DNA from 4 places in the Paenibacillus sp. FSL K6-1330 genome. Region 2 is predicted to be linked to each of the others. Evidence: riboswitches for the same ligand, from Rfam matches in the RefSeq annotation. Region 2 holds a riboswitch; each other region holds the start of a gene.

Region 1 (7,382 bases), 2.6 Mb from region 2:
CGACGATACGCCCAATGATTCGTGGGGCCGTGTCCCTGCCCCAGGTTTAAGCCGTCCTCAATGGCGGCCTGGATGAATAAGCGCCCGCTCTGAATCGCATCGAATGCACTCAAGCCTTTGGCCAGGCCTGCAGTGATGGCGGCAGAGAAAGTACAGCCGGTACCATGCGTATGAACGGTATGAATTCTTTTGCCGTATAGTTCGGAGAAGGCAGTGCCATCGTATACGAGGTCCATGACCGGAGGACTTTCGGCATTACCGAATCTGTCGTCGGTCTTGATACTAGGAGAGCGTCCCTCACTTAACTCCCCGAGAGGGTTGGCAGTTCTCGTTTGGTCATTCGTTGATTCGGACCAAGGCAACTCTTCCTGCTGCGTACCCGCCGCTATATCTGCTCCTCTGTCTCTTTGGTGATCCGAACCTTCACCGGCGACGCCCGGCATTCCCTCGTCATGGCCGCCTTTGATCACAACGATCTTGGGCCCCAGATCATGAATACGTCTCGCCGCTTCCTTCCGATCTTCGATCGTGCGGATACGCATCCCCGCCAATACTTCGGCCTCCGGTATATTGGGGATGACGATCAAGGCTAGCGGCAGCAAGTCTTCTCTTAAAGCCTGCACTGCTTCGCTTTGCAGCAGCTCCGCTCCGCCCTTGGCGATCATCACGGGATCGACAACGACCTTCTCCCAGCCAAATGCCCGAATCCGGTCAGCCACCAGGCGAATGATCTCTGCATTGAACAGCATGCCTGTCTTCAATGCATCTACTCCGAGGTCCGATCCTACCGCTTCAATCTGCTCCGCGGCTGCTTCGGAAGGCAGCGGATATACGCCATGAACCCCCAAGGTATTCTGCACCGTGATCGCCGTAATCGCCGACATGCCATATACGCCGAGCTCCTGGAAGGTTTTCAGATCGGCCTGAATGCCGGCGCCGCCGCCGCTGTCGGAGCCGGCAATCGTCAGTGCCCGGGGCACGCGAGTCTTGCTCATCGTGCGCCACCGGCGGCAGCCGTTCCCGCTTCCCGGACAGCGGCATATCCCGCCAACGAGCCTGGATGAAGTTTTGCCAGCTCATCTAGAAAAGCGATCTGGAAGCTTCCCGGTCCTTGGTCCGCCGTGCATTCCGCAGCTCTCGCCGCCGCGGCCCCGTAGAAGGCCAGACCCGCCGTACCTGCAAGCAGCAGGTTTGCTTCCGCTGCGGCAAAGGCACCCAGCACCGAGGTCAGCAGGCACCCTGCGCCGGTGACCTTCGTGAGCAGTGCATCCCCTCCGGTAATGATGCGTACCTCTGTTCCATCGGTAATCACGTCCTCTTCACCGGTAATGGCCACGATTGTGCCTAATTCGCGGGCAGCCCGCACAGCCAGCTCAGCATGATGACTGCCTGCGCTATTACCAGCGTCTACGCCCTTAATCTCGCGGGCCTCCCCGACAAGATGAGCGACTTCAGCCGCGTTTCCGCGCACGAGCGAGACCTTCACCTCACTCAGAATCCGCAATGCCGACTCCGTCCGAAAACAGGTCGCTCCCGCACCGACCGGATCCAGCAGAACCGGCACACCGTGCGCATTCGCCGATTGCCCGGCGAGAATCATCGCATCCACCAGCTCGCGGTTCAGCGTGCCGATGTTCAGCACGAGCGCGCCCGCTATGGCGGCCATATCCGCCACTTCCTCCGGCGCGTAAGCCATGACCGGCGACGCGCCCAGCGCGTACAAGCCGTTAGCCGTAAAATTCGTAACCACCACGTTCGTCATATTGTGAACGAGGGGGCTCGTCTGCTGTACCTTCGTTAAAAGCGCCGAAACCTCTTTTTCCCATGCATGCATATGAATCGCCTCTCTTATCTATATTGGAATTTATGTGCTTATTATGACTCCTTATAGCACCGCAGCCTGCAGCGGCACCGGCCATTCCTCCTGCTTATATGCCATATCCCAGAACATATACTCCAGCTGGCAGCTCAGCATGAAATGCTCCTTCATCCGTTCCCGCTCGGCTGCCGTCGCGCGCTCTGCCCATTCATCGACACGGTTGCAGAACTTGGCTGTCGCGTTTTCCCCACGGTTGCCGTAGAAATAAATCCAGTCATAGAACGGATGGGATGCATCCGGCTTCACTTCATCCAGCAGCTTGCGGCCAATCTCCAGATACGTCCATGGGCAAGGCAGCAATACGGCCATAATCTCGCCCAGACTGCCCTCATGCGCCACCGTCAGCATATGACGGATATAATGATGCGCGGACGGAGCCAGCGGATACCCTTGAAGCTCTTCGTAGGTCACCCCGGCGGCTGCGCACAAATTCTGATGCGGGTGCACCTCGCTGTGCAAGATGAATGAAATCTGTTCGTTAAAGGCCGCGATCTCTTCCCTGCTGGTCGATTTGGATATGGCAATTCCGTAAATCCGCATGTAGGCATTCAAATACTCAAAATCCTGCTTCACATAGTGAATCAGCTGTTCTCGCGCCAGGTTCCCCTCGGCAATGCCTTTTACAAAGGGATGATCAAAGATTGCTTGAAAAATTCCTTCCGCCTGCTGACGGAGCTCATGCGTGAAACTCATTTTTGTCCCCACCTCCAACTTATTGAAGAGCAGGAAGTCCGTAAGTCACGACTTTCCAGACAACGCTAAAAAGCCGCCCCCGAAAACTGGAGCGGCTTCGTCAACAAGCCCGGGTGCGCCAAAAAAGCGCACCGAGACCTCATATACGAAGGCTCCACTTTCCTACGCTAGTACGAACTAGATCAGGTTCAAAGGGTCCAAGATACGCTCTTGTCTCAGCCGCCAACGGCTCCCCTAGTGGACTTCCTATTCTTTTGTCTAATACTGTACATAGGTTTATGGATGCTGTCAAATGTTAACTGTTCGTGGGCGGAGCCCCACGCTCGAAGCTTTCCCATGAGTGGGGATTAGGATGATGTACGGTGGCGGAGGTCATTCGCAAAAACGCCGGCGGCCGAAACTTGTTACGGGAACACTGACGCTCGGCTGTCATGTATTCCCCAACATAATGAGTACATAAGCGTTGGGTGTCTAGGGGTATGCATGGATGGCTGGGATTATAATCGATGTAGGGGCCGGCGGGAACTCAGAGTAGCTATGGTTTAGAGGTAGATTCCGGGGTAACACAGCGTGTATAGCTGAGGCTGCTGCTGGTATTGGTGCTTACTGCCGGTCTTGTTACTATTGCTGGACTTGGTGCTACTCCTCGAGCGTAACGGACTGAGGATACGTTATTTGGCTGAGTAGGTGTGATTTTTGATAGTTATCGGACACCAGGTACGCTATTCATAGAATATGATAGCAAATGGGCCGGTAATTGTGGTAATAAGGGATCCTGTGTCCGTTAGATTTAAAAATCGAGGGCAATTTGAGAAATAAGGGACCTGGAGTCCGTTGACAGGTGGTCTTATCGCTACTGCTGGTCTAAGTGCTACTATTGATCTTGTTGCTACCTGCTGGCTTGGTGCTACTTGCTGGTCTTGGCTACTACTGATCTTGGTGTTACTGCTGGTATTGGTGCTGCTGCTGGCTCGGTTCTACTACTGGTATTGGTGCTACTGCTGATCTTGGTGCTACTTGCTGGTCTTGGCTACTGATGATCTACTGGACTTCGTGCTACTCCTTGAGCGTAACGGACTGAGGATACGTTATTTGGCTTAATAGGCGTAATTTTTGAGAGTTATCGGACACTAGGTACGTTATTCATAGAAAATGATAGCAAATAGGCAGATTATTGCGGTAATAAGGGATTCTGTGTCCGTTAGATTTAAAAATCGGGGGCAATTTGAGAAATAAGGGATCTGGAGTCCGATAACAGTCAGGGGCAGCGGCACGAATTAGGGGGCTTAGTTAAGCTGTGCTGGCGTACGGTGTGGCATGCCTTATAGCGGCAGTACTGGCGATGCTGTGATGCTAAAAAAGGAGGCGTCCCTCAAGATCTGAGATCTTTTGGGATGCCTCCTTTTTTAGCTTTTTCCTTGCATCATCTGCTATTCGATAATACTACCCTGTAGCATTCGTCTTCATTCATTACTGAATGCCGTAAAACTCCTGCAACTGGTCAATCATCAGATTGGCCGCCAGGATGCCGCCTGCTGTATTCCAGATTGCATCATCCACTTTGTGGGCTTGGCCGTTCTTGACGACGTTCAGGTTTTTCCATAATGGATCGTTGATCCATTCCTGCTCGGTTTGGTTGGCGCCGCCATCCCCGGTTTCATAAGTGAAGTAGAAGAGTCTGTCGGCATCTGCCTCAGGCAAACGTTCCTTCGTGATCTCGTCAACGAAATCGTCTTTGGCGTTCTTGGTCATGTCGTTGCGGGCGATGCCGATTTTATCGAAAATGACGCCCGAGAACGTATTGGTATGGTACACGCGCGTCTTGCCAGCCATGAAACGGACCACGGAAACGGTCTCGTCCAGCTTACTTCCGGCCTTCTCTTTGAAATCCTGAATCCGCTTGTCGTATGCAGCCAATAGCTCCTCACCTTCGGATACCTTGTTCAGCGCCTTGGCATACAGTTCAAAATTATTCTGCCACTCGCCGCGAAGATCCTCGGCAAAAACGGTCGGCGCGATCGCCTTCAATTGCTCGTATACTTTCTCCTGACGCATCTTGTTGCCGATAATCAGGTCCGGCTGCAGGCCCGCGATCAGTTCGATGTTCGGCTGGCTCTCTTCCCCGACAACGGTAACGCCTTCCATCTGGTCTTTAATATGTGGATACCATGGGTCACCTGTCCAGGATCTAACAGCGCCTACTGGCTTCACGCCCAATGCGAGAAGCGCCTCGGTTCCTTCGTTCGTGAGAACCACCACTTTTTGAGGGGTTCCCTTGATTGTTTCCGTACCCATCGCATGTGTAACTTCATAGGATTCGCTTGCTGCGCTACCATTGTTACCACTTGCATTATTCGTCGTATCGTCGCCGGTATTGTTTGTATTTTCTTTCGCTGGGCTTGCTCCACAACCGGCAAGAATCACGATCATAATGAGAGCCAGCAAGCTAAACTTGAGGCCTCTCGTTGGTTTATTTGCCATTCCTTTTCCCATTCCTATCTAAATCCCCCTTGTATCATATCCTTCTACTTGAAAATCATTATCAATCACTGATTCAAAACTATAAAGGGTTTCCTGAAAAATATCAAGATATTTATGAGAATGATTATCAAGCTCATTGACAGATGGGGTCCCTTCACCTAAAATTCATATGAACTTAATTATTCATGGACTTAAGAAAGTGAGCATATATGCGCGTATTCGGACTATTCATATCGCTATTGGCGCTGGCTGCTGCCGTCATGGGCAGCATCGCCTTCGGAGTAACAAACGTACCTCTTCATCAGGTATTGGAATCGTTCACTCACTTCAACGGGAGCAACGAGCATCTGATCATTCTCACAGCAAGACTGCCCCGGGCGCTCATTGCACTTGCTGTAGGAGCAAGCCTAGCTGTTGCGGGTGCCCTCATGCAGGTCATCACGCGCAATCCGATTGCATCACCCAGCACGCTGGGCGTGAACTCCGGTGCAGCCTTCTTCATTATTATGTCAGCGGGTTGGCTGGGTATAAGTGGACTCCAATCTCTTACCTGGGTCGCGCTGATCGGAGCCGCGGTAAGCGGCGGTATCGTGTTTTTCCTAGGCAGCATCGGCAGGGACGGCATGACGCCAGTAAAAATCACCCTCGCGGGTGCCTCCATAGCCGCCTTCTTCCATTCCTTAACGCAGGGATTCATGCTCTCTGACGGCAAAATGTTCGATCAGGTGCTGGTATGGCTTGTCGGCTCGGTAGCCGGACGCGATTTGAACCAACTTGCAGCCGTGTGGCCGTATATGACCGTTGGCATGCTGGTTGCACTCCTGCTGGGCCGCCATCTGAACGCCCTCTCCATGGGTGATGACATCGCCCAGAGCCTCGGGCAAAAAACAGCCCTCATTAAGTTGTTAGCGGCAGCGGCTGTTATTTTGCTGGCCGGAGGTTCCGTTGCCGCTGCGGGCCCCATCGCATTCGTCGGGATTATCATCCCGCATATCGTTCGGCATTTAATAGGAAATGATTATCGCTGGATTCTGCCTTACAGCGCGGTGCTCGGTGCACTTCTGCTGGTGACGGCCGATCTCGGCTCCCGATATATTGCCATGCCGAAGGAAGTCCCGGTCGGCGTGATGACCGCAATCATTGGCGTGCCGTTCTTCGTGTACATAGCCAGGAAAGGAAGACGAGCACAATGAATAAACACCGCATATTCCGCTCCAGGAACGCTAAAGTATCGTTTATGCTGGAGAGAAGAACACTATGGGTATGTCTGATCCTATTCGTGCTTTGCATCGCCGCCATGATTATTAGCACAGGCACAGGAAGCCAGTTTGTTTCGCCGCTTCATGTCATGAAGGCATTGTTCGGTAACGCTCCGCCCATGGAGCAGGTTATCGTTATGCAGCTAAGGCTGCCCCGAATTATTATCGCCGTGCTGATCGGCGCCGCTCTCGCCGTGGCGGGGGCTATTCTGCAGGGCGTCATCCGCAACCCCCTGGCCTCCCCCGACGTCATCGGTATAACGGAGGGAGCATCACTTGGAGCGGTTCTCTTCATCTTCATATTCACAGGCACCGTATCGATCCATTGGATGCCGCTATTCGCCATCCTTGGTGCTTTTTTCATAACCGGACTGCTGTACGTGCTTGCTTGGAAAAATGGCGTATCACCGCTGCGGCTAGTCTTGATCGGAATCGGAGTATCGGCTGCAATCAAATCGATCTCCTATATGCTGATCATATCCGGACCGCTGCAGTTGGCCGACCGCTCCCTTACTTTCATGGCAGGCAGCATTTACGGCATGTCCTGGGATAAGGACGTTTTGACCCTGCTGCCTTGGATAGCTGTACTTCTACCGCTTACCTGGCTGCAGGCCCGCAATGTGAACATCCAAGCCTTGGGCGACGACGTTGCCAGCAGCACGGGCGCCCAGGTTCAGAAACAGCGCCTGATCCTAATCGGACTCAGCGTAGCTCTGGCCGGAGCAGCCATCTCGATCGGCGGCGCCATCGCCTTCATCGGTCTGATGGCACCGCATATGGCCCGCAGGCTGGTGGGTCCCTCCTTCGGGAGCGTCCTGCCGGTCAGCGCACTGATCGGTGCGATTCTGCTCCTTGTCGCGGACTTGGTAGCTCGGACGGCATTTCTGCCGCGCGACGTTCCGGCAGGCGTATTCACCGCCGCAATCGGCGCGCCGTTCTTCCTCTACTTGCTGTATCGTAACCGCAATCGATTCTAGAACCGAAAGGAGCTGGCGTCATGAATACGCTGGAAGCAAAGGGATTGGGTCTGTCCTATGGGGGAGACTTTATATTCGAAAATCTGGATTTAA
Region 2 (7,382 bases):
CCGGCCTGCATGTTTATGCGAACTGGCTGCGCTCCGAGGAAGAGTATGCCCAGTTCCAAGAAGCTGCCCGCAAACGCGGTGTCATGTTTCGGGATGCATCGGTATATCATCGTATACCCGGATTGCCTGCCGCATGCTTTGGCTTCTCGCATCTGGACATAGCCAGCATTGAAGAAGGGGTTACCCGGATTGCGCAGGCATGGCTGGACATGCAAAAAACATAAAAAACGGGTATGATGGAAAAGAGGTCAATTTTTGAATGAGATGAGGGGGTTATGACGTGATGCTAAATGCATCGCCGTCTTCTTTTATAATCATGTCTGCGCTTGCCAAAATCGTATGTGAGCCAGGCTGGAAATGGCAAAAACGCGAAAGACCCATGCAGAATTATGATTTGTTCTATGTATGGAGCGGTGAAGGCACGGTCGAGCTCAATGACGAGCCCTTTGCTGTGGGAAAAGGAAGCTGCTTCCTGTTCCGACCAGGAGATCATACGAGTGCGACGCACAATCCGCAGAAACCGCTCGTATTGACATATATCCATTTTGATGTGGCCGACCCGGTGCAGCATATCCCTGCATCCTATCGCAAGCTGACGGAAACGATGGATTTTGAATATTTGCTCGCGCGCTACGTGCGTTTGTATCTGGACAAGCCCTATGGATCATTGGAGGAGGGGCAGCTTATTCTGAAACAGCTGATGATTCATCTGCTGCGTTCAGATCTTGCTGAGCCGGTGGTCAAAAAAGCAAGCAATCAGCTGTCAGAGGCTATCCATGAAATCGCGAATTATGTCCGTCAGCACCCGGGGGTTCCCCATCGGGTAGAAGATTTGGCCGCTAGAGCGGGGTTGTCCCCCCGTTACTTCTCGATCAAGTTCAAGGAACTGATCGGCACGCCGGTGCAATCATACATCATTCAGATGCGGATCGAGCGAGCGCAGCATCTGCTGCTGCACCAAGGCATGAACGTAACGGAGGTAGCTGACGCGCTGGGTTACCGGGATATTTTCTTTTTTAGCCGGCAATTTAAGCAGTATACGGGCAAGAGCCCATCCGAGATTCGGTGATTTCCTCGCCCTTCCATAACTTACCTGATTGGTAGGAGGGGTTAATGGTTTCATAGCAAGCGATTTAGGGTAAAAAACGAGATACAGTTTTATTTTATGAAGGGGGGAGAGAGGAATGAGCCCAAGAAGACGGGTGCGTGGACGTTTCTTCAGTCGTGGTGGCTGCGCTATTTTCAGAAATCGCTTGCGCCGCATGAAGACAACGACTCAGGATCATCAGGATGTATGGTTTTAAATGAAACCTGGCCTACATACGGGTGACGTTGAATCCCGTTATCATATACGCTTTTCTCTGGATGAACGCAAAAGGGAGCTAAATGGCTCCCTTTTTTCGATATGTTTTTAGGGTCCCCGCAAAGTATTTGGAATAAGCATCGAAGCATAGGCTCCACTTTGTGGGGCTATTTAGTGGATACATATATCGATAGGGACTCTGTCTGATTACGTTGTAAAAGGATGCACATATGGATAGGGGCTCTGATTACGTTGCGAAATTTTGTTATATTAGGAGTAAGCATAAAGCGCTAAACGCAGGGTTAGAAAAATGGCCGGGCAGGCATTTCGAAAACGGAAGGGTGATGGGTGTGATGGAGAGAGTGGCATTGGCCGAGCAAGCGGTGATCCGGTGGTAACGGCAGGAGCAGGAAAGGTTGCGCTGATCACGGGCGCGTCGAGCGGGTTCGGACTGCACATCAGCTTGGAGCTGGCAAAAGCAGGTTATGACGTGGCAGCGGGTCTGCGCAGGCCGGAGGCGGCTGCAGAACTGTTGGCCCGAGCCGAACAAGCCGATGTTGCCAAGCGTATTCACGTATTTCAGCTGGATATCTGCATCGAGGGACAAGTCAAGGCCGCTGCCTTGGAGTTAGAGAAAAGGTATGGCCGCTTGGACGTGCTGGTGAACAACGCCGGGGAGGCGGTAGGCGGCATGGTGGAGGAAGTGCCGCTTAGCGGCTGGCGAAAGCAGATGGAGACGAATTTTTTCGGGACCGTATCGGTGACACAGCATATGCTGCCGCTGCTCCGGCGAACCGAAAAATCCAAAATCATTCTCATGAGCAGCATTAGCGGCGTGGTCGGATTTCCGGGTTATGGACCCTATGCGTCCTCCAAATTTGCGCTGGAAGGGTTTGGCGAAAGCCTGTCCATGGAAGTAATGCCCTTTGGCATTGATGTCGTGCTGATCCAGCCTGGTGCCTATGGTACGCCGATCTGGAACAAAAGCTTTGGGGAGCTTACGGTGAAGGAAGGATCACCCTACAGCGGTCTGCTGAAGGGCGTGCTGGACTATTCCGAGCGGACAGCCAGGGGAAGCGGGGATCCGCAGGAGGTAGCCAGGCTTGTGGCAAAAATTGCGTCCATGGCTAAGCCCAGGTTCCGCTATATGTTGCCCCGAGGCACGCGGGTGATCGCATGGATCAAGGGCGTACTGCCGGATCGGCTGTTTCAGCGGATCATTTATCGGATGCTGGGTCGGCGTTAATCATGCATGCAGCGAATGATTCATGGCCTTAACTTGTCATGCGATGTTTGGTAAGGTAAATGGAATCACCCTTTTCTGGATGGGGACGGGTGAAGCAAACCGAGCAGTTCTCCCATCTTCACCTTGGAGCCGGGTTCCAGATCACCGCGAGGGGTAAACGTGCCGTTCTCCGTCAAAAGTACAACTGTAGAGCCGAATTCAAAGTACGCGAGTTCATCGCCGATTTCGTATTTTTTCACGTTCTCGTCAGCATAACGGATGCTGCTTACGTTCATGGCTCCGACCTTCACGACGGCGACTTCGCCGAACTCATGCGCAATATAGGTAATGAGGCGCTCATTGCGGCTGAGCACATTCCGGATATGGGTCATCGCAAAATCGTTCACGGGGTAAACGCGTCCCTTCAAATGCTCGCTTTCCGCCTGAACACCGGTTACCGGGGAATGAATGCGATGATAGTCGGTCGGGCTTAAATACAATACAAATGCATAACCGTGGATGTAGTTTTCCATTCTCGGTGATTTCGCGAGCAGCTCGCTCAAGGTATAATCCTGTCCCTTAACGCTCAGAATGGTACCGGCGTTGACGACGCCCATTGCCGAAATTGTGGCATCGACTGGGCTTACCATGGCGTCGGCGGTGTCATCTATGGCGCGGAGGCCTATTTTTAACCGGCGGGAAAAGAACTCGTTCAGTGAGCGGTATTCGTTGATTTCTTTCTCCGCTTCGTGCGCCGGAATTTGATAAATTCGTATGAATGCAGGTATTAGATGACGGCTCAGCCGGCTGTGGGAACAATGCCCCATGATTCGGGACAGCCACTTGCGGGAAGACAGCTCAGTCATCAGACGCAGCAATTGTTTAGCCATGTCATTCTCCTTTGTACATAGGTGTCAGCAATAAACGTTGGTGGAAAAGCCAATCACTCTGATATTGACATAGAATGAGATGGAAATCAATAAATAGCCATTTTTGAAAAAAGGTTCTTGCTTATTCCGGAGTGAATGTGTATTTTAAAGTTAACATAAAACCGAATAGGAATACGGGGGCTTGAGTGAATCAGGCTGAGATTGCAGCTGCTATCCGCTGTTGACCGTTAATCTGAACTGGGTAATGCCAGCGTAGAGAATATCCGACCCTGCCTACATAGGGCCTATTTTTCCGTCTGCGCGTTTTTCCAGACGGTTTTTTGTTGTGTTTACACAAAAATAGAGGTGGAGAGGGGAATGTGTTGTTATGGGAACGTCTGTGCAAGAGAAGTTGGGGGTTCAGCCCCGAAAAGGACTGCGGTTAAGCGATATTTTGGTTACGGTACTGGTATCACTGGTGCTTGGCGTCATTTATCACTTCTGGGGTTCGGTTTACAATCTGTTAAAACCGCTGTTCTTTGAAGCGGATGAGTTGTTATACGGCATGTGGTTCGCTGCAGCCACGCTTGCTTACTTGTTGATCCGGAAGCCGGGAGTGGCCATTATCGCGGAAGTGGCGGCGGCCCACGTAGAAGTGCTGTTTGGCAGCGGCTGGGGATTGACCCTACTGCTGTATGGCGTCATTCAAGGACTGGGGGCTGAATTGGTATTCGCGGCGTTCCGTTATCGGAGCACCTCGGCGTGGACGCTGGCGATTGCCGGTGCCGGTGCAGCCATCGGCTCGATGATCATGGACTTCTATTACAGCTATACGGATGACCTGCAGACGTGGATGTTCCTCGCTAAATACGGTATGCGGGTACTTAGCGGCGCTGTCATTGCAGGCCTTCTTATGCTCCTGCTGGCTAAAGCGCTCGACCGTACGGGCGTGACATCCCTGCTCCGTCCTGCGTCGAAGAAGGATTACGAAGCACTGGATGATCCGCGCCATGTCTAATGCCACGGTTAGCCAGGTTCCGGCTCAGTCTGCTGAGATGCTTCCGGAACCGGCCGTGTATGTAGAGGGATTGCGTCTGAAGTATCCGGGCGAGGAGCGATTGATGTTCAAAGACCTCTCCTTCTCGGCTGTCCGCGGGGAGAAGGTGCTGCTGCTCGGTCCGAGCGGCTGTGGCAAATCCACGCTGCTGCAGGTGCTTAGCGGGATGATTCCCCGCGCGACGGAGGTGCCGATGAAATGCGAGGCCCAGCTGATTCCACGCTCTTGGGGTTATGTATTTCAAGATCCGGATACCCAGTTCTGTATGCCGTACGTGGATGAAGAGCTGGCTTTCGTACTGGAAAATCTAAGTGTCCCTCGTGACGAGATGAAGGATCGGATGCAAGCGGCCCTGCGCGAGGTGGGGCTTGATCTTGAGGAGCTCCATATGCCGATCGGGCATTTGTCCCAAGGCATGAAGCAGCGACTTGCGCTGGCATCGGCTCTGCTGCTGGAGCCGGAAGTGCTGTTGCTTGACGAGCCGTCTGCGCTGCTCGACCCGGAAGGCAGGGAGCAAATCTGGTCCGCGGTGAAGGCCGTTTCGGAAGGGCGTACGCTGATCATCGTGGAGCACCGGATTGAAGAAATGGCCCAATATGTGGATCGTGTCGTGCTGTTCAGCCCGGATGGGGTGATTCTGGGCGAAGGTCCCCCAGCAGCGATATTCGCTGAATATGAGCGGGAACTCCAAGCTTATGGAATCTGGTATCCCGGCGTATGGGAAGGTTACGCGCAGACCCGGGCGGGCAGAGAGTTATTCGCTCCGGTCGACGTGTTTGACGATGAGTCGGGTAATCTTGTACATGAGGCTGCTCCGACGTACGCTCAGCGAGGGGAGCCTGTCATTCAACTGGCGGATTTCAGAGGGTTCCGATGGGATAAACCTGTCATCACGCTCTCTTCGGCAGAGGTGTTTCCGGGACAATTCATTGCGGTGGTAGGGCCGAACGGAGCAGGCAAAAGCTCGCTGCTGTTAAGTTTGATGGGGCTGCTGCGCTCCGAAGGGACCTATGTGCTTTGCGGGGAAGAGGTCATTCAGGGCAAGCGCCGGAAGGTGCGAAAGAAGAGAGAGCAGCAGCTGCGCCAAATCGGATTCGTGTTTCAGAATCCGGAGCTTCAATTCCTGACGGAGCGCATCGGGGATGAGGTGGTTTACTCGCTGCTGGTGGATCATGTGCCGCCGGAGGAAGCGAAGGCGCAGGCCGACCGCTGTCTTGAACGCTTTGGACTGAAGGGCATGGAGGCTAGGCATCCGTACCAGCTGTCGACAGGCCAAAAGCGCCGCTTGAGCGTGGCTACGGCCATGGCAAGACAGCCGTCCGTCCTGCTCCTGGATGAGCCAACCTTCGGGCAGGATGCGCGGAATACGTTCGCGATTCTGGAGATGTGCGAGCAGCTGCGCCGCGCGGGAACCGCCATTCTCATGGTGACGCATGAAATGGAGATAGCGCAGCGGGTTGCCACGCATATATGGGAAATCCGGGAGGGACGGCTGACCTCGAGCATGCCTTCCCCGCGCTGCTCTGGCGGGATTGCATCCGAGCAGACGGCTAAGGGAGTGAAGGGCGCTGTCGTCCCACGGGGTATCTTAGCCGCGGCCGATCAACGCCTCACGGGGGTGAACGCATGAATATATGGAACCCCGTGCGGATCACTTGGCTGCACCGGGCGAATCCGGTGGTGAAGCTGGGACTGATCTGTGCGCTGTTTTTCATGACGGTGTTAACCCATGATCTTGATTTTGTTTTGTATCAGGCGCTTATCTTTATGGTCTGTCTGGTGGTGCTCAGCGGGGTGAAGCCGTGGAAAATGCTGTTGTTCTTTATTCCGTTTCTGCTTGCCTTCATATCGTCCGCCTCTTCCATGATGCTGTTCGGTAAGGGGGAGACGATCTGGTGGGAGTGGGGATTGTTCCGGGTATCGGAAGAAAGCTTCTACCGGGGGCTGCATTTGGGCTTTAAAGGAATTGCCTTTGCTTCGGAGGGACTGCTGCTCGTTACGACAACGTCCTCGGTGGATTTATTCTACAGCCTGATGCAGAAGCTGAGGCTGGCGCCCAAATATGCCTACAGCTTCATGGCTTCGATCCGGCTGCTGCCCATGGTGTGGGAGGAATATGTAATCCGCCGCCAAGCCTTGAAAGTGCGAGGAGTTCGCCCGATTCGCGGGATTCGCGGCATGGTGAATCGCGCAGGACTGTATGTGGTGCCGCTGCTGGCGCAGAGCATCCGCCGGGCCCATCGGGTAGCCGCTGCGATGGAGGCCAAGCAATTTGACGGAGACCGGGCGAAGGCCCGAACGTATTATTACCCGTCTCGTTATTCCCGCTACGATCTTCTGGTCGTCGGATTACTGACAGCTGCCGCGTTCTGCGCCTATGCTGCGGCCGGAAATTTTCCTTGGTTCGGCATTGGCGACGTGCGGTTTGATTAAAGGGTTGTTTTCTGGATAAGAGCCTGCTTACGGTATGTAAGCAGGCTCTTTTTTTATGAGATCAGATTAACTCCAGAGGGTCTAGCCTGCTAAGCGGCGGTCCGGCTCTTGAGAAAGTGCACGATCGCATTTTTCTTCACGTATATTTTATAGAAATCATGTCTGGATTTTATGCCGATGGAGGCGTTATAATACTAATGGTACCGGTAAAGTATTTTTAGTACCAGAAGGGGAGTTTGTTCACTTGCGCGAGCGAATATTGAATGAAACGATCCGCTTAATTCAGCGGCAGGGGTTTACTTTTACGGTTAGTGATCTGGCCCGCGGCCTTGCAATTAGTAAACGGACGATCTATGAGCACTTTTCATCCAAGGAAGAGATTGTCGAACATATCATCGACGGAATGATCCGGCATATTCAGCAGCGCGAACATGAAATTGCGGGGGATGAGGAGCTTACCGTTCTGGAGAAGATTCATCAGATTCTAATCTGTCT
Region 3 (7,382 bases), 1.9 Mb from region 2:
GATGGCAACAAATACCCGATCCGTGCGGTAGCCGGATTTTTGCAGCATCATGTAGTAGCCGATTCCCCGGTCCGAGCCGATCCATTCCCCGATAACCGCCCCCATCACCGAATAGGTGGCCGCAATTCGAATCCCGGAGAAGATGGAGGGAAGGGCATGCGGCAGCTCCAGCTTGGTGAAAATTTGCCACGAGGTAGCCCCCGCCATCTGCATATAATTCATCATGGTGCGGTCGGTACGTGCGAGTCCATCCAGGGCCGCAACAGCGACAGGGAAGAAGCAGACCAGCGTAATCACGATAACCTTGGGCAGCATGCCGAAGCCGAACCAAATCATGAGAAGCGGGGCTAGGGCGATTGTCGGCACATTTTGGCTAAGAATAAGAAGCGGATAAAGGGCGGTTTTGAGAAAAGGCACCATGTGCAGTGCCAGCGAGATGATTAGACCGATTGCCGTACCGATTATAAAGCCGATCAGGGTTAATTGCAGGGTGGCCGCTGTATGCTGGAAGAGACCGGAAGCTCCAGTAACGGCCTCATGCCCGATGGCCGTCGGTGCAGGCAAAATAAAGGGTTCAATGTCGAACACGGATACTGCCGCCTGCCATACCACCAAAAAGAAGAGAACCGCCACAACGGGCGGCCAAACAGAACTCCACCAGCTTCTCATGGACGGTATTTCTCAGTCAGCTTATCCATGCTGATGCCGCTTGGATGATGCGCGATTTTGACCTGGGATATGATGCTGGGACTGCCCGCATTCACCAGCGCCTCGTGCATGCGCTCAACGATCCTGAGCAGCTCGGAGAGCTCTCCTTCCATGGTCGTTTCGAGTGCATGAACCTCGTATTTCACGCCTGATTCCTGAATAACCTTGATCGCTTCATCTACATAAGGGATGCTGTCGGTCCCGTTTGGCGTTCTCGGTATTACTTGAATGCTCAAGAGAGTATTCGCCATATAAACTCATCCTTTCGTGCAAGCTGTATTGTAATGGAAGAGAGGCGGCCTGCTGCAAAGGCCGTCTCTCTTCTTTAATATAGAAATAACCTTATGGCTTCTCCGGTAAAAATTCATTGGTAAATGCGCTGTCAGCGTCAAGCTCCTTCTCCAGCAGCTTGCGCTCAAACATCCAGTCTGCGTACCCCGACCATACTTCGGCTTTCTGTTCGCCCCAGCGGGATGCATCATCCTGATAACGGGGGCTCAGCCATTTCTGGCTGGCGAGAACCAGTTCGGCATCCAGGTCGGGAACAGCCTTCGTCAGCAGGGCTGCCGCATCTTCGGGATGTTGAATCGCATAGTCGTATCCTTTTGAAGTCGCCCGCATGAACGCTTTGACAAGCTCAGGGTCTTCCTGGATCTGCTTCTCGTTCGTTACGATCACCGGTGTGTAATAATCAAGCTGCTTGGAGTAGTCCTTCACATAAATCATGTCAAGCGGCTCATTGCGAAGCTCGGCTTCAATACCCGTCCAAGCATAGAAAATCCAGGCGAAATCAATGTCGCGTTTGACGGCCGTAAAATAATCGGCATCGCCCATATTGACCATATTCACCTTGCTGACATCGGCACCATCGATCTCCATGATGGACTTCATAACCGCTTCCTCCACAGGCGAACCCCAGCCGCCATAGGATTTCCCTTCAAAATCGCCTGCCTTCAAGATGCCTTTATCCTTGGGAGCCGCAAAGCCGGATGTATTATGCTGAATGATCGCTGCGATGGAAACGAGCGGCAATCCTTGGGTTCTGGCCAGCGTTACGCCTTCCTGATAGCTGATGCCAAACGGCACATTTCCGGATGCGACCAGCGTATCCGTTCCGCCTGCTCCCGGCTGGACGATCTGGACATTAAGCCCTTCTTCCTCATAATACCCAAGCTCCTTCGCTGCATACAGGCCGGTGTGATTCGTATTGGCAGACCAATCGAGCATCAGCTGTACGTCACGGAGCTTCCCGGAAGTCTGACTGTCCTCACCTGCGGCGCCTGTCTTCTTGTTCTCTCCGCTTGTACCGCATCCGGACGCAACCATCAGCAGGACGCAAGCGAGAAGCAGCGGAATCCATCTTCCCTTCTTCATCGTTTCTTCTCTCCTTTAAGTTCTCTTTCTATTACCTCGCAACTCCACAAAAAAAACGCCCTGATGATATCAGGACGCATGACGGCGTAAGTGTATACCACGGCAAATAAATAGCTGCCGCAAACATGGGCTTCCTACGCTGGCATTACCCAGATCAGGTGTAAGGGTCAGTATCATATCGGATACACTCTCAGCCGGCCAAATTCCAGCTCCCCCGGTATTTATGAAGTTTCGATCATTACATCCGCTATTATAGTCCTAACACAGCAGACCTGTCTAGTTCGAAGAGGCGCGAACGTGACAGGTCTTTGTTAGAACACTAATGCAATGGGAGAATTAATTGATGCTATGAACCTTTCACAAGGTAAAGTGTTTGAATACGGCTTCTACGCAGAGATTAGCGCTGGAAGAACTCAATCCATTCTCCTTCGGGACCGTGCACGAAGAAATAGCGGTACCCGTTCGGAAGCGTCACGATTTCCTCGTCCAAGTGAGGAACGTCAAGTCCCTGCACACGGGCATATTCCTCTTCAATGTTATCCGTGCTGACTGCAAAATGATGTACCGTTCCTTCCGAAGGCAGCGTGTCGCTGTATCCCTGAATAAGCTCGACTTCCGTCTCGTTGCTGCCGTTAAATCCTAGGAACGCCAGCTGGATGACGCCATTAGTATGGGTCAGGCGGTCCTTCAGCTCAAGTCCGACTACGGATGTATAGAAGGCGATTGTAGCTTCAAGGTCCCGGACAACAATACCAACATGATCCAATCGTTTCTGTGACATGGTTCAACACCCCTTCCGATTCATATAAGATATGACTGAAATATTATCATATAATTCCTATACGTCAAGTGGGTGTTATGTTGTTTGTGCACAGACTAATAAGATGATTTTTCTTTCATTTCCTCATCTTTACTTTTGGGTGGGCAAAAAGTATCATGAGAAATAGATATGTTAATTCAAAAGACCTAACACACTTAAAGTGAACCAGCGTACCTTTTGGCCGAGGAGGAATGCTTATGAGTCCAACTCCAGCAGATCATCTGTGGATTCGACTCGCCATAATATATGCATTCATTCAGATAATGATCGCTCTGTGGATGCCTGATGCTTTATCGCTTCAGCGTGTACTAGTCATTATTTCTCCTGCAGCCGCTTCCGTTTATTTAATGCGGATCCGTCGGCGTTTTGAGGTTCATCTTCGCAGGTTTTGGCTTATTGTGAGTCTCGGATTGATGGGGGAGGCAGTGGCCCGAACCCTCCACGCATGCAATATCTGGTTTGGAAAAGAGAACGCTTTCCTGCCAGTTCTAACCCATTTGTTCTGGGGGCTCGAACTTATCCTGTTCGCAAGTTCTCTCATTTATTTATTCCGGCATGTTCAGGGTTCGTTTCGGGGGCTGCGGTTTATGCTGGATATCCTGATTGTTGGCATAGCGGTCATGACGGTAGGATGGGAATATTTCATCAAGCCTGAGCTTCAGGGTCTGGTCCATGAGGCAGTATGGGGAAACCTTTGGGTGGACATGCTGTATCCACTGTGCGCAATGGTACTTATTTTTTTTACACTGGTGTTGTATTTTAATACCGGACAGTTAAGGAAATGGGCGGCCATCCTGTTATGTCTTGGCGGAAGTACATTTATTGCCGGAGATGTTCTGTACATCTATCTCGTTGATCTTTTGGATATCGAGGTTCGCTCCTACCTGTATCCACTCTATACGTTATCGGTATTTTTCATTAGTTTCGCAGGCGGACAGTCCGCTCCTGAAACCCGTAATCCATCTGTTGGCGAGCGGGAGCCTCGTTCAACCGGAAACCTGATCGTAAGGTACCTGCTTCCCTACAGCGTGCTCGGCGGGATGTTTGCCCTTATGGCGCAGCATTTTGGAGGGTGGACTGGACTGTTTACCGGCCTTTCCCTGTGCGTTATCCTGATCTTGTTCAGGCAGATTTTGATCCAGTTCGAGAACGACCGCTTGTTGGACCGACTGCATGAAAGTCTGATGCAGAGTGAATCCCTGGCACATCGCGATGATCTTACGGGGCTGTATAATCGTCGTTATTTTAATGCAAGGCTGTCAAGTTCGCTGAAGGAGGCGGACCGCACAGGTTCCCGTGTAGGCTTGCTGTATATGGATATGAATCGTTTCAAACGAGTCAATGACCGATACGGCCACCGTGCCGGCGATTTGTTGATACGAAAGGTTGCAGACCGGCTTCAATCACTCGAATCCAAGGGAGTTTTGGTTTCCCGTTTAGGAGGAGACGAATTCACAGTCATGATCCATCCGGCCGGTGATGATCAGGAGCTGATCTGGATGGCGGAGGAGATCTGGACGATGCTTAGTGAGCCGTACGAGCTGGAAGGGCATGAGGTCCGAACCACGCCGAGTATCGGTATTGCGGTTTATCCAGATCATGCCAGAAATGACCAGGAGCTGATTGGTCGTGCGGATGCAGCGATGTATGCGGCGAAGGAACGGAACGCCCCCTGGCATTTTGATGTAGAGCGGACGATGCTGCTGCAGCTTTTGGATCAAAAGGTGAGTAGATGAATGTATGACCATAGTATCGACAACAGGTTGTTAAAAGCAATATAAGTCGATTTTTGTAGAATTTGATGCAATCATTGCACGAATCTTGCGCATTTCTCTTAAAATAGGTCATAACTTCGATATAAAATCCATAAAATGCAAAGAAATCATATTCAAAATGCCGATAAGAAGCATAGTGAGAGCTAGCTTGCCAAGGAGGACGAACATGATTTGCGACAATTGCAGCACCTTTGAACCGATTGAGGACCAGGGGACCATTCATATGAAGCCTGCAAGTGGTGAGCTTATTCAGTTGCTGGCAGTGAACGGCTACACGGTACAAGAGAACAATGAGGGTTGTGCTGTGAACTACAAGGTACGTGCGGACCTGATCTCTATGATGAAGTGTCTGCAGCCCCTTCCGCTGAAGATTCGTCAAGAGCTGTCCTTCTGTGTTACCGGTGGAGAAGCTCCGCAAATCCGGCATTCGTGGACCCCTATGCAGAAGTTCGAACTGCAGATGGAGCATTACGATATGGTGAGTATCATTTTACATAAGCAGTTTACGAGCTACATGCAGCCCATCGTGGATACATCCGAGCAGATCGTGGCCTACGAATTTCTCCTTCGTCCGGTAGAGTGGGGAGCCAGATTCCAGCCGTATGAGCTGTTTGAGACAGCCCGTAAAACCGGATTGCATGCATTTCTGGACCGGGCAGCACGAACCAGTGCCATTGAGACCAGTGCCGAGTGGCTTCCTATCGGCGTGAAGCGATTCGTGAACTTCCTGCCATCCTCCATATATGATGCGGAGATGTGTCTAAGCCACACCTTTAATACCATAGACAGGCTCCATCTGGATCCGAGGGATTTCGTATTTGAGGTCGTGGAAACCGAGAAGATTGATGATGTTAAGCATTTGCAATCGATTTTCGAGGTTTATCGCAGTCATGGAATCTCGGTAGCCATGGATGACGTCGGCGCAGGGTATTCCACATTGGAACAGATGATTAAGCTTAAGCCGGATTATGTAAAGATCGACCGGAGTCTGATCGACCATTGCGATCGTAATCCCGCCCAGCAGAAGCAGCTCAAAATGATCACCAACATGGCTCATGATTTTGGGGCCATGGTGCTGGCTGAAGGCATTGAGAGACGGGAGGAGTTTCATTTTTGCCGAGAAATCGGGATCGAGCTCTCGCAGGGGTATTTGTTTGGGAAGCCATCTGAACGGCCTCCGCGTGACCTCATTCTCAACTAATCTATTCATAGCATACATAATCGGCAATTCCCCCGCCATCTTGATGCGGAGCTTTGGCATCTGATTGCCGCAGCCTTTGGCTGAGTTCAGACAATACAGATGCTTGGCATGGATGAAGACGGGTCCTTCAAGAAGGAGTAATGATGATGTCTGAAGGCCCGTTTTCTGTAAAAACAAGAGCCCTGGAGTGTTCTCCAGGGCTCTTGTTTTTATATAGTTCGGGGTAGCCATTGATTGAACAAGTTTGCTTGTTATCTTGCGGCTGTTACCTCTCCAAATCCGTTGATACTGTATTCCTTGCCATTCACGTTCAGGACAGCCGGCGTATCCGTTTCGTTCACGATGATGGTTTCCTTGCCTTTGACGTTGACCTTCAGGCGGGACCCGCGGAACATCACTTTGAAGGAGAAGGAAGACCAGTGGCCTGGAATGAATGGATTCAAATGCAATACACCATCCTTCACACGCAAGCCGCCGAAGCCATGCACAACGGACATCCAGGTTCCCGCCATGCTGGTTGTATGACAGCCGTCCTCGGTATCGTTGTTGTAGTTGTCCAGATCCAGGCGAGATGTACGGAGGTACATCTCGTACGCCTTCTCCTGGTACCCAAGCTCGCACGCGAGAATGGAGTGTACGCATGGCGAGAGGGAGGACTCATGTACCGTGAACGGTTCATAGAAGTCGAAGTTGCGTTTTTTCGTAGCCAAGTCGTACTGATCGCCAAGGAAGAACAATCCTTGCAGCACGTCAGCCTGCTTAATGTATACCGAACGCAGAATGCGGTCCCAGGACCAGTTCTGATTCAGGGGCAGGTGGGCTGGGTCCAATTGCTTCACCGGAACAAGCTCCTTGTTGAGGAATCCGTCCTGCTGCAGGAATACGCCGAGCTCCTCATCTATCGGGTAGTACATTTTGCTGATGATATCCTGCCATTTGGTTGTCTCGACATCCTGCAGCGCAAGCTTCGCCGTAAGCTCGGCATAGCGGGAATTCTCGTTCTCTTTCAAATATTCGAGCACGTCGAGCGTGTATTCCATCGTCCAGCTGGCAATCCGGTTTGTGTACCAGTTGTTGTTCACGTTGTTCTCATACTCGTTCGGACCGGTAACGCCGAGCATCATATACTGATCCTTCGCTGGCACGTAATTCACGCGCTCTTCCCAGAAACGGGAGATTTCCACGAGCACTTCCAGACCGTATTGGCCGAGGTAAGAGAAGTCGCCGGTATAGTTGACATAGTTGTAGATGGCATAGGCAATCGCCCCGTTACGGTGAATTTCCTCAAAGGTAATCTCCCACTCGTTATGACACTCTTCGCCGTTCATCGTCACCATAGGATAGAGAGCGCCTTTGGTAAAGCCGAGCTTCTTGGCGTTTTCCTTCGCTTTTTCCAGGTGCTTATAACGATAAATCAGCAAGTTGCGCGAGATGCTGGCATCCGCGGTGCTCAAGTAGAACGGCAGGCAATACGCCTCGGTATCCCAGTAGGTACTGCCGCCGT
Region 4 (7,382 bases), 1.3 Mb from region 2:
TGCTGTTGTTGTTCTGTCATCGAGAACAGTTGCAGTGGCGAGATATCTTTAACTCCAATAAATAATGAGATTATCGAGAGTACCACAACGGCTGCAAATAAGTATCTAATCTTCATGGCTCTTCCTTCTATGCGTATGTCTCTAAAATATCCGGGATCTCGCAATTTTCAACGCCATTCTCATTGAGATTGATTATCAATCGCGCTCTGATATGCATTATATCATCCTCATTCTGGCTCGACAAGGGTAATTGAGAATCAAAATCAATTAATTTGTTCATACTTGTATATTTTGTTCATGAATTGTTCATAATATGAAGTTTCGAGAAGACATAGCTAATATCCTCAGGTAGGAAGCACTCCTTTCGTTTAAACCTCCATATAATGAAGCTTCTCAAAAAGCCAAACGGATTCAATTCATATTTAATATATAAGGGAAATTATATTTAATCAAAAGTCGTTGACAATTACTCTAAGTTATATTAATATACTAACATAAATATTATTCCTAACTAAACGTAAGTTAATATGGAATGATAATTAAAAATATTGCTAAATAAGCAACATGCATATTTGCTTGAAGTAAAGGACATCTTCTTATCAGGCGAATGCAAATTCGATTACACCAGGAGGTTTTTTTTCAATGTCTAAAGATTTTTCAACTGCACTCAAAAGTCGCCGTTCTTATTACGGGATTAGCAAAGAATCCGTTATCTCGGACGAGCGTATTCAGGAAATCGTAAACGAAGCGGTTAAGTATACCCCGTCTTCTTTCAACTCTCAAAGTGCACGCGTCGTTGTATTGCTTGGCGAACAGCATGATAAACTGTGGAACATCACGGAAGGCATCCTGAAAGAAGTCGTTGGCGATGAAGAAGCATTCAAATCCACTGCCGACAAAATGGGCGCATTCCGCGCTGGTTACGGTACGGTATTGTTCTTCGAGGACAACAACGTCATTGCCGGGCTGCAACAGAACTTTGCCGCTTATGCCGACAACTTCCCGATTTGGTCCAACCAATCCAACGGCATGCTGCAATTTGTAGTATGGACATCCCTTGAAGCAGAAGGTCTGGGCGCATCCCTGCAGCACTACAACCCGCTGATCGACGAAAAAGTAAAATCCGAATGGAACATCCCGGAAAGCTGGAAGCTGCTTGCTCAAATGCCTTTCGGTAAGCCGGTTGCTGAACCAGGCGAAAAAGAATTTGCACCGCTTGAAGATCGCGTAAAAGTATACAACTAATTAAATAGATGAAAAAAGGCCGCCTCCCTAAGTTCCCGCAACTTGGATAGGCGGTCCTTTTATAATGGGCAAAGATTGAAAAACCGATCACTAAGCGATACAATTAGTCAAGTAAGAACCCTCGAACTTCTAAGATAACAGAAGCTCCGGGCAAACTTGCGATAACCAACTACATAGAATGTTGGCTGTACTAGGGGTGCCATGTGCTGAGAGACGGCGGTTTGCCGTTAACCCTTAACACCCGATCTAGGTCATACTAGCGTGGGGAAGTGTAGCATTTATGTTTATTTCTTTTCGTAGGCATAACTGCACTTTCTTCACGGGGTGCGGTTTTTTTGCGTGGACTTATATCATGGGGAGGAAATAACAATGAATGAGCTTGTATGCGGAACCAGTCGGATCGTTGGGTGCCGGTTCTCGGTATTTCCCATGACGGACCGGTTTGTGGAGGTCATCATGGGCGCACTACATTCCGTAGATACGGGGAAGGTATGGATTCAGACAGATGATGTGAGCACCTGTATTCGTGGACGTGCAGAGCATGTCTTTGATGTTACAAGGGCGATATTCGCCTATGCTGCAGCGAGTGGCGTGCATACCGTTTTTAATGGTACTTATTCCATCGGTTGCCCCGGAGATACGGACGCCGATGTATATATGACCGAGGATTCGACTCTCTTAAACAACGACATCGGGGAACATGCCGATATTGAGACTGCTTGCCAATTCGCTCTATACCCCATGGGTACCGATGACTACATGGATGTCATCTACGGTGAAGTTAATCGTACGAAGGCAGCCGGGACATTCGCCGGAAGCGTTCATTACGCCAGCCGATTGGATGGGTCTCTGGCCCAGGTGTTTGGATCCCTTGAAGAGGCTTTTTTACATGCGATTCAATCTGACAGCAGCCATTTGGTCATGACTGCGGTTGTGTCCGCACACAGCCCTTCGGTCAAAGCCGCATCGAATTGAGCTTTATTGAGGCAGACAAAAGCCCGGCAAGCGCCGGGCTTCCTGTCACTACTGCCAAGAATCTTGACGGTTTAAACCCAAGCACTCAAGATAATTACGAGCAGGATAAAGAGAACCAAAATAATTCCTACTGAATTGTTCCATCCACCGCCGCCATATACTCCGCTCATGAAGATCCCCTCCTGGATTTAAAGAATGACGTGATGTAATCACACTATTATAGTATTTCCCGTCTCGTGCTAGTGTCACGGCTAATGTACCCCTCTTTTTATATTGGCAAGGAAATTCTATTCGTCATAACCAATGAGAAGCTTGCCTCCGTACGGATGGAGCATTTCCTCGGTGAATGCCATAAGAACTGAAGGATCATCCTGGCGATACATCGCCGTGAGCGCTGCTTCCAATCGTTCTCCCAAGATCGAGTCATAGCGGTTGAACAGACGGAACAGCGTTTTCCCTTCACCCGTCCACTCCCGGTTCACCCTAAGTACAAAATCACAGAGAATCGCCGCTATTTTGTGCACCGTAAACCACTTTTCGGCATCCCTTCGGGGACTCTGCAAATCCAGCAGGTACTCGGTTAGCATATAACGGTATTCGTTAATGTCGGTTAGCATCAAGGGCATGGGTCCGTAATTCAAGTCGCTTCGAGCTTCCGCCTGCACCTCTTCTCCCTCAGGCAGCGCGTGCAGCACCGTCCCTTCTACGACCATCCGCTGCAATGAAGGATTCGCCGCGATCACTCCCTCATCGAAATATTCGCGATAGGAGGATAAAGACAATATAAATATTTCCGCGATCCACCCATGTGCCTCTATCGTCTTCCTGCTGAAATCATGACCATCCCGTTCAATGACTATGATGTCCAAATCGGATTGTTCGTTATATTCACCTCTGCTCGCGCTGCCGCCAAGCACAGCAAGCAAACAGTCGGGATAATCGTATTGTATGATGCGTTCCGCTGCCTCTACCGGTTCCATCCTCATGACGTTTCCTCCAGTATGATTCTGATCCTCCCGAAAAAAGGGCTCAAAATATCTAATTCAGCTAAAACCCTAAACGTACCTGAATCATATGGTAAATAAATAAACGATTACCCTCATGTTGATGACAAGGAAGAAGGGATAGATGAGATGAACTATATTCATATGCTCTCCAAATTAGGTATGGGCAGTGCCCACCCGGGAGGATTCGAGGCAACCCTCCGAATGCTGAAGAATTATCCCATTCAACCGGGCAGCCGCATTTTGGAGGTCGGGTGTGGAACGGGCAGAACTGCATGCCATCTCTCGGAGATGGGGTATCAAGTAACGGCCATTGACTTGAACGAAAATATGATCAAAAAAGCCCGTGCAAGAGCCGAAGCGATGGAAATCGACGTGCAATTCCAACAAGCGGATGTATGCGCATTGCCTTTCGAGGACAACCAATTCGACCTAATCATGGCCGAATCCGTTACCGTATTTACGGATACTACGAAATCACTGCCCGAATATTACCGCGTTCTGGATCATGGAGGCGTCCTGCAGGACAGAGAATTGCTGCTTGATAAACCCATGCCGGAGGCAAAACTTCAGGAACTGCTCGAATTCTTCGGAATTCCTAATCTCATGATGAGGGAAGAATGGGCGGACTCCCTCTTGGCTTGCGGGTTTAAACAGGAAGAAATTCTGGAGTACAACCACTTCAATGACCAGTTAAAGGAAGAGCAAACACGTCATCTGGATACATTTGAACAGCGCGATAAAGGACTCCTGTTCGATGTGGCGCTCTGGGAAACGTTGTTCAAGCATGACCGCATGATCCTGGATAATACCGATTATCTCGCTTCCGCCTTATTCCGGGCTGTAAAATAAAATCACTTCATATCTGTGCATCAAGTGGGGATTCGCATATTTGCTGCGCATCCCCTCTCCCTCCTCAATTTCGGTCCTTTCGACCTAATCCAACACTTTTTGTCAATTCGTTATATCTAGTTTTGCCTGTCGATGCTATAATCATGGTAAATATATCCTATGTTGTTGAGGAGGACTCATTCTTATGGCATGGTTCAACAGACTCCCTATCTCGCGAAAAATTACCGCAGCCTGTTTTCTCATTGCCGCTTTGTTTGCGGTTCCAATGCTGCTTGCATTTATTCTAATGGGTAAAGCAATCATTGGCGTGGTCATCGTCGTGGCACTAACCGGTTTTACTTTTCCTCTTTCTCGTCTTATTGAGAAAACGCTTACCAATTCCTTTGCGGAGATCTCCAGCGTTTCCGCCAAAATCGCCAAAGGCGACTTCACCTTCCAGGTAGAAGAGGTTGGGGGCATGAACGATCTCAGCCGAACGTTCAACAGCATGGTGGACAAGCTTCGAAAAATATTGCAGGAAACCTCGGATATCACCCGCCAGGTCATGTCGTCAAGCTCCAACATCTCGATTAAAAACCAGGAGCTCATTCAAGTGATGAATCAAGTCTCCTTATCTTCCAATGAGCTTGCTGTCGGCGCGAACGAAATATCGGAAGACGTAGCCGAAATGACGCATTCCATCGGTGAGATCGAAGAGAAGGTCAGCAATTATACGCATTCAACCCAGGAAATGAATACCCGTTCGATCGAAACGCTGGGACTGGTTGAGCAAGGAAGGGACTCCGTTGCCAAGCAGTCTGCAGGGATGCAGCGTAATATTGACGCAACAGCAAAGGTCTCGGAATCCATAGATGCGCTGGCTAAGAGCGCCAGGGGAATTACGCAGATCACGGAGACGATCTCGGAACTTGCCGATCAGACCAATTTGTTATCCTTGAACGCATCCATTGAAGCGGCAAGGGCAGGCGAGCATGGCGCTGGCTTTGCCGTTGTCGCCCAAGAGGTGCGTAAATTGGCTGAGGAATCCACATCATCGACAAGAGAAGTATTCAATCTCGTACGGAGCATCGAATCGGACGTCAAACATGCAACTCAGAACATAAAAATTAATGAAGAGGTCGTCAGGCAGCAAACCGAAATGATCCGTGAAGCTGAGCTGGTGTTCATGGAGATTGTAAACAGTGTGCAGTATATTTCGGAACAGATCTCCGCTTTCTCCAAGGAGAGCGAATCCATGCTGGAAAGTGCGAAGAGCATTTCTTCCGCAATTCAGAATATATCGGCGATTACGCAGCAATCCGCCGCAGGCACGGAGCAGGTGTCGGCATCCATGAATGAGGGCATCTCATCGATCCAGAAGATGGCCGAGGAAGCAGAAGCGATGAATAATGCCGTCTTCCGGCTGCAAAAAACGATCAACATTTTCAAATTTTAAGTAGGGTACAGCCTACATCATGTCTATTACTTTCGAAGCAGCAAACGAACCGAAAATGCGAAAAATGGCTGTGCAAGGATACCATCCTGAGCACAGCCATTTCTTCATTGGACACATTTTTTTAATCTGACGAACCATCCGTGTGAGCAGACCCTTCATATGGGACAGCTCCCTTTTGTATCATGTCAAGTACACCTGAATTATTGCTCGCTCCATAACCGCGCGATATTCACAAGCCGCCCTTCTTCAAACTCGACTCGATATATATCCGGCAGCGTCATTCCTTGCCAGAAATGATAATCGAATCGTTGATCATAATGCTGCAGCATAAGTGTCATAATGTCGCCGTGCGTGCCAATCACGACACGCTTTCCTATATGCGCATTCAAGATTTCCTCTAGCACCTGGACTGCTCGGCTTTGCGCGATTTTGCTGGATTCCCCTCCGGGGAAGGACGTAGTTTGATCCTGAAACAGCATCTTTTTGGCATCGAGGAATGAATGCCCCTGAAAATCCCCGACTTTCCGTTCTCTTAAGTCCTCTTGCTCCGCAATCGGGAGTCCTAAAGCATCCGCCAATGGTTGGACCGTGTCCCTGGCTCGCTGATAAGGGCTTGAAGTAATAGCGTCAATCCCTTCACCCAGGAGCAATTCCTTGACTCGAACCGCAGCGAGGGAGCCCTCCGCGGACAATCCCCGCGACCTTTCCTTCCCATCGATAAAGGGAGATTCCGCATGTCTTACAAAATAGATAGTCGTCATCCTTCGACCTCTGCTTCTTTATGAGCCTCACCCTTTAATACGGGCTCCATCATCATCTCTACAAACGGTGTTAACGGTAACACCCCCAATGACTCCAAGGGAATCCATTTGGCCCCTAATGAGTCTTGGCCGTCACCGTCCGTTTTGATAACAGCTTGAAGATCCAACAGCTCGACATCATACATGATACCAATGTGATGCAGCTCTTCCATCTGATTCGCCTCATACTGATATACGATCGTGTAAGATACAGCCGTCCGAATGCTCCCCTTAATCGGAGAAAGCCCGGTTTCCTCTAAAAATTCGCGCTGCAGCGTATGCTCCGGCTCTTCTCCGAACTCAATGGAGCCGCCCGGTAAATCCCACTTCCCCTTGTGCGGTCCTCTCGCTTTCTGGATCAACAGGATATGATCATGCTGAATCAGTATTCCATAAACACCGAGATGCGTATGTTTCACCACGGTCAACAACCTCCTTTTCTTGCAGTGAAGGTAATCCATTGACTTCGGAAAAGTACGTCTCTCCCATCCTTCACTTCCTGAATATCCTGCTGCACCTGCCGCCTCGTTAAGATCTCCCATTCCGAATACAGCTCATCAAGGATGGAAAAGGCTTTGTCGGCGGATAGATTCAACTCGATTAAGCCTGCCTCCTCCAAACCCGTTTCCTGATCGATTTCCTTTACCTCGGTGCTCATCAATATGCAATGTACGCCCTGCTCCACGGTTCCAGCCTGCATCTGTTTGATCTTGGATACAAAGGCTTCCTCGGAGCTCATATGCTCCAGACATGAGCATGCGATGACGTAATGATAAGTATCCTCGGTAATTTCATAGTGTTCTACGTCTGCCACAAGTGCCTCAAGATTTGAGCTTACGCCATGCAATTCGGCATACTGCCGCAGCTTGTCAACTGCCGATGGCAGCAGATCCACGCAGATGACCTTCCCGTTAACCGCTTGGATCCGCTGCGCAACCGGGATGCTGTTACGCCCGACGCCACAGCCTAGATCCAGTACCCGCACCTCATGAAACGGCAATAATTCCAAATGATCCAGGACCGTCTGAACGGGCTTGGCTAACCAGCTCCCAGGTTGAAACAGTACGGCTT

The links. Region 2 has a riboswitch for thiamine pyrophosphate ahead of NYE54_RS28655 (ECF transporter S component). Riboswitches for the same ligand answer to the same signal wherever they lie in the genome.
Region 1: linked by a shared signal. The riboswitch ahead of tenA (thiaminase II) and the one ahead of NYE54_RS28655 (ECF transporter S component) in region 2 are both predicted to bind thiamine pyrophosphate.
Region 3: linked by a shared signal. The riboswitch ahead of NYE54_RS03255 (ABC transporter substrate-binding protein) and the one ahead of NYE54_RS28655 (ECF transporter S component) in region 2 are both predicted to bind thiamine pyrophosphate.
Region 4: linked by a shared signal. The riboswitch ahead of NYE54_RS22705 (YkoF family thiamine/hydroxymethylpyrimidine-binding protein) and the one ahead of NYE54_RS28655 (ECF transporter S component) in region 2 are both predicted to bind thiamine pyrophosphate.

What each region holds. Positions count from the first base shown of each region.
Region 1 covers NZ_CP150269.1:1,450,555-1,457,936, reverse strand. Annotated here, with positions in the region: gene thiD (bifunctional hydroxymethylpyrimidine kinase/phosphomethylpyrimidine kinase) at 1-995, opposite strand, end outside; gene thiM (hydroxyethylthiazole kinase) at 992-1,834, opposite strand; gene tenA (thiaminase II) at 1,886-2,572, opposite strand; TPP riboswitch at 2,715-2,818, opposite strand; gene NYE54_RS06385 (iron-siderophore ABC transporter substrate-binding protein) at 4,043-5,065, opposite strand; gene NYE54_RS06380 (iron ABC transporter permease) at 5,263-6,246, shown strand; gene NYE54_RS06375 (iron ABC transporter permease) at 6,243-7,289, shown strand; gene NYE54_RS06370 (ABC transporter ATP-binding protein) at 7,310-7,382, shown strand, end outside.
Region 2 covers NZ_CP150269.1:6,271,289-6,278,670, reverse strand. Annotated here, with positions in the region: gene NYE54_RS28675 (PLP-dependent aminotransferase family protein) at 1-224, shown strand, start outside; gene NYE54_RS28670 (AraC family transcriptional regulator) at 284-1,069, shown strand; gene NYE54_RS28665 (SDR family oxidoreductase) at 1,614-2,549, shown strand; gene asd (archaetidylserine decarboxylase) at 2,615-3,418, opposite strand; TPP riboswitch at 3,582-3,694, shown strand; gene NYE54_RS28655 (ECF transporter S component) at 3,786-4,415, shown strand; gene NYE54_RS28650 (ABC transporter ATP-binding protein) at 4,408-6,084, shown strand; gene NYE54_RS28645 (energy-coupling factor transporter transmembrane component T) at 6,081-6,887, shown strand; gene NYE54_RS28640 (TetR/AcrR family transcriptional regulator) at 7,132-7,382, shown strand, end outside.
Region 3 covers NZ_CP150269.1:741,984-749,365, forward strand. Annotated here, with positions in the region: gene NYE54_RS03245 (ABC transporter permease) at 1-669, opposite strand, end outside; gene NYE54_RS03250 (MTH1187 family thiamine-binding protein) at 666-959, opposite strand; gene NYE54_RS03255 (ABC transporter substrate-binding protein) at 1,051-2,082, opposite strand; TPP riboswitch at 2,197-2,308, opposite strand; gene NYE54_RS03260 (VOC family protein) at 2,480-2,863, opposite strand; gene NYE54_RS03265 (GGDEF domain-containing protein) at 3,100-4,638, shown strand; gene NYE54_RS03270 (EAL domain-containing protein) at 4,844-5,878, shown strand; gene NYE54_RS03275 (glycoside hydrolase family 65 protein) at 6,130-7,382, opposite strand, start outside.
Region 4 covers NZ_CP150269.1:5,015,537-5,022,918, forward strand. Annotated here, with positions in the region: gene NYE54_RS22695 (ABC transporter permease) at 1-116, opposite strand, end outside; gene NYE54_RS22700 (nitroreductase family protein) at 643-1,245, shown strand; TPP riboswitch at 1,428-1,530, shown strand; gene NYE54_RS22705 (YkoF family thiamine/hydroxymethylpyrimidine-binding protein) at 1,615-2,220, shown strand; gene NYE54_RS22710 (sporulation protein YjcZ) at 2,292-2,390, opposite strand; gene NYE54_RS22715 (nucleotidyltransferase domain-containing protein) at 2,508-3,206, opposite strand; gene NYE54_RS22720 (class I SAM-dependent methyltransferase) at 3,354-4,076, shown strand; gene NYE54_RS22725 (methyl-accepting chemotaxis protein) at 4,261-5,511, shown strand; gene NYE54_RS22730 (histidine phosphatase family protein) at 5,712-6,272, opposite strand; gene NYE54_RS22735 (NUDIX domain-containing protein) at 6,269-6,733, opposite strand; gene NYE54_RS22740 (class I SAM-dependent methyltransferase) at 6,736-7,382, opposite strand, start outside.